DNA from 2 places in the Halobacillus amylolyticus genome. Region 2 is predicted to be linked to the other one. Evidence: predicted binding sites of a transcription regulator. Region 2 holds the regulator's gene; the other holds the start of a gene.
What was found. The regulator Rex, encoded in region 2, represses fermentation and respiration genes when NADH is low (regulators of the CRP and FNR family bind a similar motif). The targets are predictions, from matches to a motif close to TTGTGAAATATTTCACAA.
Positions count from the first base shown of each region.

Region 1: the regulator Rex is predicted to act here: its motif matches at 1,991-2,008, upstream of MUO15_RS05660 (cytochrome ubiquinol oxidase subunit I).

Region 1 is NZ_CP095075.1:1,067,698-1,071,915, forward strand. Features, by position in the region: gene MUO15_RS05655 (cytochrome d ubiquinol oxidase subunit II) at 1-560, opposite strand, end outside; gene MUO15_RS05660 (cytochrome ubiquinol oxidase subunit I) at 557-1,909, opposite strand; gene MUO15_RS05665 (ABC transporter ATP-binding protein) at 2,299-4,131, opposite strand; gene MUO15_RS05670 (ABC transporter ATP-binding protein) at 4,159-4,218, opposite strand, start outside.
Region 2 is NZ_CP095075.1:2,198,566-2,202,783, reverse strand. Features, by position in the region: gene MUO15_RS11285 (ABC-F family ATP-binding cassette domain-containing protein) at 1-656, opposite strand, end outside; gene moaC (cyclic pyranopterin monophosphate synthase MoaC) at 804-1,286, shown strand; gene MUO15_RS11275 (redox-sensing transcriptional repressor Rex) at 1,299-1,943, shown strand; gene MUO15_RS11270 (hypothetical protein) at 1,979-2,164, opposite strand; gene MUO15_RS11265 (MDR family MFS transporter) at 2,333-3,745, shown strand; gene MUO15_RS11260 (DUF4305 domain-containing protein) at 4,036-4,218, opposite strand, start outside.

The sequences.
Region 1 (4,218 bases), 1.1 Mb from region 2:
TGTGCATAGTAAGTCAGGAACATCGAACTTATATACAAAACAGAGACGATGGCAAGCAGGACAACACTCCATGAATATGGGCTTGAAAGTAACTTTCCGATCATAAGATGGACTCCATTAGCAGTTTCTTCAATAAAGCCTCCTTCAGAAATCGTCATCGCTGTTGCCAGTGCAGCTGGGATCAGTAAACCAGTGGCACCGTAAAGAAACATGTACACAGAGTTATCCTTCGACCCATAACTTTCAAATGCATAAAACGACCCTCGTATCGCTAACAGAACGATAGCGATACTTCCTGGAATGAGCAGTGATTGTCCTAAATAATAGGCCGTATCAGGGAAAAATCCTACAAGACCAACAAAGAAAAAGACAAAAAATACGTTCGTTACCTCCCAAACAGGTGACAGGTATCTGGATATCAGCTTATTAATAATGTGATCCTTTTTCGTCAGTTTGGCATAGTAAGCAAAGAATCCAGCTCCAAAATCGACTGATGCAACAATTAAATAGCCATATAGAAAAAACCAAAGGACCGTGATGCCAATATATTCATAACTCATTCTTTGTCACTCTCCTTTACATTAGGGTAGCGACTTTCAAGCTCTAGTTCTGCTGGATTATTTTTAAATATCTTACGCAGCACAACAATACACCCAATTCCTAAAACCATGTACAGCCCTAAGAACAGCAGAAACATTAATCCAACGTATGGTGATGTTGTAGCTCCTTCTGCCACTGTCATGAAACCTCTTATAATCCATGGCTGCCGTCCGACTTCTGCATAAATCCAGCCAAATTCAATAGCAAGCATGGCTAGTGGTCCGATTACAGCTAACCCTGTTAACAGCCATTTATTATACTCATTCCACTTTTTCACCTTCCAGAAAATGAGGAAGAGCATGGATATACCCACTAAATAGAAACCTATAGAAACCATCAAGTCGAACATATAATGGATCCATAGCGGCGGTCGCTCATCTTTAGGTGTTTCATATAAACCTTCGACCTCTGCATCGAAATCACCATGAGCCAGGAAGCTGAGTGCACCCGGAATGCGGATTTCGTTCTCCACTTCATTGTTTTCGTTTAATGTGCCAAAGATCACCAAGTCCGCGCTTTTCTCTGTTTCAAAATGCCATTCCCCAGCAGCCAGCTTGTCAGGCTGATATTCAGCTAAATATTTCGCTGAAGAATCACCAGCTACAGCCGTAGCAATCGCGAAGATAAACGTGGCGGTAACCGTCATCTTTAAAGCTTTCTTATGATAAGTCGTCCCTTTTTTTATCAAAATTATAAATGCGGCAATGGTTGCTAAGATCGCTGCAGATGTTAAATAAGAAGATGTAATTACATGAAACACTTTTGACGGTGTTGCCGGGTTAAACATGGCCGCAAAAGGCTCTACTGCGGTTAGTTTACCTTCCTCAACATCGAATCCTCGCGGTGAATTCATAAACGCATTGACAGTTGTAATAAAGAAAGCGGACAGGGTTGAACCTATAACAATAGGGATTGATAATAACCAGTGAAAGATCGGATTCTTAAAACGATCCCACGTATAAAGATAGGCCCCTAGAAAAATAGCTTCAAAAAAGAAAGCAAATACTTCCAAGAATAACGGCAAACTAATAATATTTCCTGCGAACTGCATAAAGCTCGGCCATAATAAAGAGAGTTGCAGTCCAATAGCTGTACCTGTGACCACACCGACAGCGACTGTGATCGTAAATCCTCTCGTCCATCTTCGTGCTAACAATGTATAATGCGGGTCCTTCTTCTTAATCCCGATGAACTCAGCCATTGATATCATGATAGGTATGCCGACCCCAACAGTTGCAAATATAATATGAAACCCCAGAGTTAAGAAGGTAAGCAGTCGACTCATTAGCACACTATCTTCAAAAAACATTTGCTATCCCCCTGCGCTATTCATTACTATCTAAAGTATAAAACATAAAAGCGATACATGTTTACATGATCGTTGACTATTTTGTGACAAACTTCACAAACTCTGAATCTATCGTATCTCATTGTAAGTCTAATGTCTACATTTTTGACTGCTATTCACTCTACAACACATTACCCTATAGTTGATGAAAAAATCCTTAATTGTATCAAAAATCCAATTTATTCTTCGGAATCTTAATAAATAAAGGCTCTTTTAGTAAAGATTGTTGCCTTTATGTATAGGAAGACCTCAGAGGGAAAAATCACCATAAATGAGCAACAAATTTTCGAAAACAGCCTAGAGAAAAGAGAAAAATGCCCTCGCTCAAAATAGAGAACGAGGACATTTTTTTAAATAGCATCAAGCATTTGAAATTGCGCTTTAATTAATTCGAAATATTCGCCTTCTTGATCCATCAACTGGTCGTGGGAGCCGTGCTCGAGGATCTTGCCATGTTCGAGTACATAAATGCTGTCAGCTTCCCTGATCGTTGACAGTCTGTGTGCAATGATAATAGCTGTTCTGCCTTTCAACAGTCTTCTCAGCGCCTGCTGAATTTTCATTTCGGTTTCTGTATCAATACTTGCTGTTGCTTCATCTAAAATTAAGATTCTTGGGTCAGCAAGTAACGCTCTCGCGAAGGATAGAAGCTGCCGCTCGCCGGCGGATAAAATACTCCCCCTCTCTTCTACCTCGGTTTCATAACCACTATTTAAACGACTAATAAAATCATCTGCTCCAACCACCTTAGCCGCTTCAATCACTTCTTCATCAGAAGCTGTCGGCCGGCCGAAACGGACATTTTCCATAATCGTACCGGAGAAAATAAATGTATCTTGTAAAACGACACTAATTTGCTGCCTGACACTATCAATCGTAGCATCCTGAAGATCTGTCCCATCAATCTTAACTGCCCCTTTTGTCGGGTCATAAAAACGACTGATTAAGTTAGCAATCGTTGATTTACCAGAACCTGTGTGACCGACTAATGCGACAGTTTCCCCTTGTTTCATTTCAAGTGATATATTATGCAAAGCGATCCGCTTCTCATCATAGGCAAATTGTACTTGATCAAATTCTATGTGCCCCTTCATATCTGAAAGGTCCTGAGCATTTACTTTCTCTTGAACGTTTGGTTGTTCGTCAAGAAACTCAAAGATTCGCTCAGAGGCGGCCATCGCCATGAGAAGCTGGTTATACACTTGACCAAGTCTTGAAATCGGCTCCCAGAACATGCCGAGGAAAAAGGCAAACGACACAAAGGTTCCGATTTCAATGTCACCTTGTAAAATAAGAAACGCACCATATGAGATCAAGATTACGGTTCCGACCGCGTTACTCATTTCAACAAACGGACGAAACATCGCACTTTTCCTCGTGGCGGTATTCCATGATTGGAAATTATCCGTGTTTATTCCATTAAAGTATTCGGCATTCTCCGTTTCCTGTGAAAAAGACTGTGTAATACGCACTCCCTGAAGACTCTCATTTAAATGAGAGTTCAATCTTGATTGTTGAATTCGGACATCCTGCCAAGAGCGGCGTATGTTCCTGCGCAGTTTCGTAGAAATATAGAACATGAGCGGCATAATTACCAAGATAGCAAGAGCCAGCTTAGGACTTAATGCGAATAAAATAACCACAATCCCTGTCAACATGACAATATCCATTAACAGATTGATAATTCCATTCGTAAAGAGCTCCTGCAATGAATTAATATCATTCATAATTCGAACTAAGATCGATCCCGCTGACCTTGAATCAAAGAATTTATGTGAAAGTCTTTGCACATGAGAAAACAAGTGTTGACGCAAATCGTATATGACATTTTGACCTAGTATATTGACATACTTGATACGCAAAGCGTTACCTATATAACTTAATACATACAGGATAGCAATACCCACTACGAGCTGAATGAGTAGATTCGTATTATTTTCAGCTATCGCGATATCAATCGCGACTTTACCAATCAGAATAGGTACTACGAGTCGGACGATTGTTGATACGAGCATAGCGATTATAGATATGGGCAAAAGGCGTCTCGTATATGGTTTTACATATTTGAGCAAACGAACCATTTGGGCCCAATTAAACGGCTTTTCAATAGCTTGATCCTGCGTGTATTTAAACCGGTTCAAATGTTTATTCGTCTCAGGTCTGTGCTTAGGTTTACGAGCCATCTGTTCTCCCCCTTTCGAATATTTTATTCAGGATATTTTTGAGGAATTTAATATTTTTTCCTTATCCTGATATTGAATATCATAGAT
Region 2 (4,218 bases):
ACGATGACAACGGCCCCTTCATAGCCTTGCAGATAGCCTTCTAACCAGGAAAGTGTCTCTATATCCAGGTGGTTGGTCGGCTCATCAAGAATGAGAATATCAGGCTTAGTCAAAAGCAGTTTACCGAGGGCTAGGCGCGTTTTTTGACCACCACTTAATGAAGTAATTGGTGTACTCCAATCGAAGTCGTGGAAGTTCAGGCCGTTGAGCACAGCTTTAATCTCCGCTTCATATTGATAGCCGCCAGATCGCTTGAAATAATCCTGTTTTTCATCATAACTTGATAGCAGTTTCTGATAAGTATCCTGGTCTTCCATAAGCGCCGGATCAGCCATGTTCGTCTCCATCTTCCGCAATTCACTCTCTAAGCGCTTTAGATAAGCAAACACACCTTCCATCTCAATCCAGATTGATTGTTCGGAATCTAGTCCGGTATTCTGTGCTAAATATTCCATAGTGACATCCTTGGGTTTAAAAATATCACCAGAATCATGGCTCATTTCCCCAGCCATCATTTTAAGAAGGGTACTTTTGCCCGCTCCATTTCGCCCAACGATGGCGATTCGATCGTGCATTTGTACTTCTAGTTTAATATTCGATAAAATTAACTCAGCCCCAAAACGCTTTGTTAATTGATTCAATTGCATGAGAATCATGTCGTTTCACCTCAATGCCATAAGTGTATCTTATATAGGTTAACAGTAGCAAGGCGAGAGTCCCCTGCTTGTAACGACTTCCAGTTGATTTTTTGATAGAATAGGAGTACTGTTTGATTAACTGATTTGAGCAAAAGGAGCCTATACATGTCTGAGTTTACTCATTTTAATGACCAAGGGCGCGCGAAGATGGTCGATATATCTGAAAAAGGTGATACCGTACGTACGGCTGTTGCTAAAACAAGTGTTGAAGTGAATAAGTCGATTTATCATAAGATCACGAATCAAACGATGGCTAAGGGGGATGTGTTAGCTGTCGCACAAGTAGCCGGGATTATGGCAGCTAAAAAAACGTCTGATTGGATTCCTATGTGTCACCCGCTCTCGTTAAAAGGGATCGACGTGAACTTTGATTGGCAGGTAGAAGATACGTATCAACTGCTGATCGAAGTTCAGGTGAAAACAAAGGGGAGCACGGGGGTAGAAATGGAAGCGTTAACCGCTGCTTCTGCAACGGCGCTAACCGTGTATGATATGTGTAAAGCTGTAGACAAGGGGATGGTCATCGGTCCGACCTATCTCGATGAGAAAACAGGTGGGAAGAGTGGAGACTATCGCAGAGAAGATTGAGGAGGTGGAGAAATGGATTCAGAACATACGAAGATTCCACAGGCAACGGCCAAGCGATTACCGCTATACTATCGTTTTTTAAATAACTTACATGGCCAAGGGAAGCTTCGGGTATCGTCAAAAGAATTAAGTGAAGCTGTGAAAGTGGATTCAGCTACGATCCGCCGCGATTTTTCCTATTTCGGAGCCCTTGGGAAAAAGGGCTATGGCTATAATGTGGAATATTTACTTTCCTTTTTTAGAAAGACCCTGGACCAGGACGAAACAACTAAGGTTGCATTGATCGGTGTTGGAAATCTTGGAACAGCCTTTCTAAACTATAACTTCACGAAAAATAATAATACAAAAATAGAAGTGGCGTTTGATGCCAATCACGATAGAATAGGGGAAGAGGTAGGAGGTGTGCCAGTTCAGCACATCGATGATTTAGAGAAGCATATGGACGGAATTGGTGTAGCGATTTTAACCGTTCCTGCTACAGCTGCACAAGGAATTGCAGATAGACTGGTAGAAGCAGGGATATCTGGTGTACTAAACTTCACACCTGCCCGCATCACTGTGCCTTCCAATGTCCGTGTTCACCACATTGATCTAGCCATTGAGTTACAAGCACTTGTCTATTTTTTAAAGCATTATCCTTTAAATGAAGAAGACTAAAAGAGACCGTTTGGTTGCGGTCTCTTTTTGCTTTATTACTTATTTATTAGAGCCTTAACTCCGAGATAAAGTAGTGCTAAAGCAAAAACAATGATCGCTATTCCACCTATTATAGAAAAAAAGCTAGCGACCTCTGCGGTGATAACAGCTGAGGTTGGAATATTAGCTAAGGCAAAACCAGCCAGAATACAAGCTAAATAAAGTGTAGCTAAGTGATACATAATCGCCCCTCCTTCATTGATACTGTATGAAGATATTTATTTTAAGTGATTGCTTAGCTAAAGATGAGAAGCATTACCCACTTTGCCTTCCATTTTATTGGTTAAGCGGAGTGGTGGAGGGGTATAGTGATAAATAGTTCGGATGTCGAAATAGTAGGGAGGGGTATGATGAGGAAGTTGCCGCACAAGTGGTTAGTCGTAGTTTCTGTCCTGTTTGGAACCTTTACTGTTATTTTAAATAACAGTATGCTTAACCCTACGTTGCCAAGATTTATTGATATTTTCAATTCTAATGCCGTGTCTGTAGGCTGGATCTTGACAATTTTTATGGTTTCCATGGGAATGACCATGCCGCTAACCGGTTATTTTGGAGACCGCTTCGGTAAAAAGAAAGTGTACATGGTAGGGTTATGTATCTTTATCATAGGCTCTTTATGTGGAGTATTCTCACAAACGCTTGGAATGATTATTTTTTCTCGAGCGATTCAAGGAATGGCTGGCGGTTTAATGATGCCTATCGCTATGGCACTCATCTTCAATTCCTTTCCACGTAATGAACGAGGACTGGCTGTAGGGGTGTACGGGGTCGCAGCGATGGTCGCACCAGCCATTGGACCGACAGTCGGAGGATTGATCATCCAGTTTTTAGACTGGCCCTGGTTGTTTGCTTTTAATATTCCATTTGGTTTAATTGGGCTTATTTTATCTTCTAAGTTTCTTGAACGTACGGAAACGAATCCAACGAAGCGGTTTGATTATATCGGCTTTCTGATCATTACACTCGGAATAGGGTCTATTTTATATGCACTTGGCAGGGGACGCAGTGTTGACACATTAGTGGACCCATTGAATATTGTTCTTGTAACAGGTGGACTGTCAGCGCTTATTCTATTTGTGTTCTATGAAAACAGGCAGGATGATCCTTTGCTTAATCTGTCTGTCTTTAAAGTACCAACGTATACAGTGTCGATTTTAGTCACTTCGTCTGCTTCGATTGGATTGTTTTCAGGGATTTTTTTACTGCCTTTACTTATCCAAAATGTGTACGAGTTATCCGCGGTAATGACAGGATTGTTGTTTCTTCCAGCGGCGGTGGCAAGTGGAATATTTATGTCGATCGGAGGACGCTTGCTTGATAAAAAAGGGCCCAAATATGTCGTGCCACCTGGGCTTGCCATCATGGCAGCGGCAACCCTTGGTCTCGGCATGCTGCAGTTATCTACACCATACTGGTTGATCCTGGCTCTTAATACGATTCGCGGCTTAGGCATGGGAATGGGCAATATGCCTGCCACGACTTCAGGGATGAATGCAATTCCTGAATCGCTCGTTGCTCAAGGGTCAGCTATGAATAACATTATTAGACAAATTTCATCTTCGCTCGGCATTGTGTTTTTTTCGATTTATTATGAAGTGAGGCGGGCACAAATTGCAACGGCCCCCGATATAGATATGCAAGCAGCTACATTACAAACATTGAATGAAGCGTTCCTAGTCTCGGCAGGGGTGTTGATCCTAGCGATCCCGTTTTCATTTATCCTAAAAGGAGTTCAGGAGGATAAGCAGTCTGAACGTGTCTAAACGATGAAGCAAGACAAAAAGTAACGCTGTGAGCATAATGTAGAGCCCACGGCGTTACTTTTGTCTATTTTATCTTCACTTTTTTTGTCGAAGCATCCCGTATAAATACATATCATAGGCTCGTCCGTCTCATAAAATAAATTCCGTTGAGCTCCTTCATAGGTAAAGCCAAGGTTTTCATCAAACCGTATCGCCGGTTGGTTGTATTCATAAAACAGTTCTGAAAAGGTTGATCATCTAAGCTGAATTCGGTCACCTTCAAGCACAGGGTTCATGGAGCTCCTGGTAAGTTATTTTTTGTTGTTAGCTTTTTTTATTTTAATATAAGCAATAATTAGGCGGACGGTTACAGCGAAGTTAAAAGTGGCAATGAGTACAGGAAGCAAAGTCCTTATATTCCATACGGTTTCTTCCGCAGAGTGGACAGCAATTAAAGTAAATGCTGCCCCCATTGCGAAATAAAGAAAGGCCAT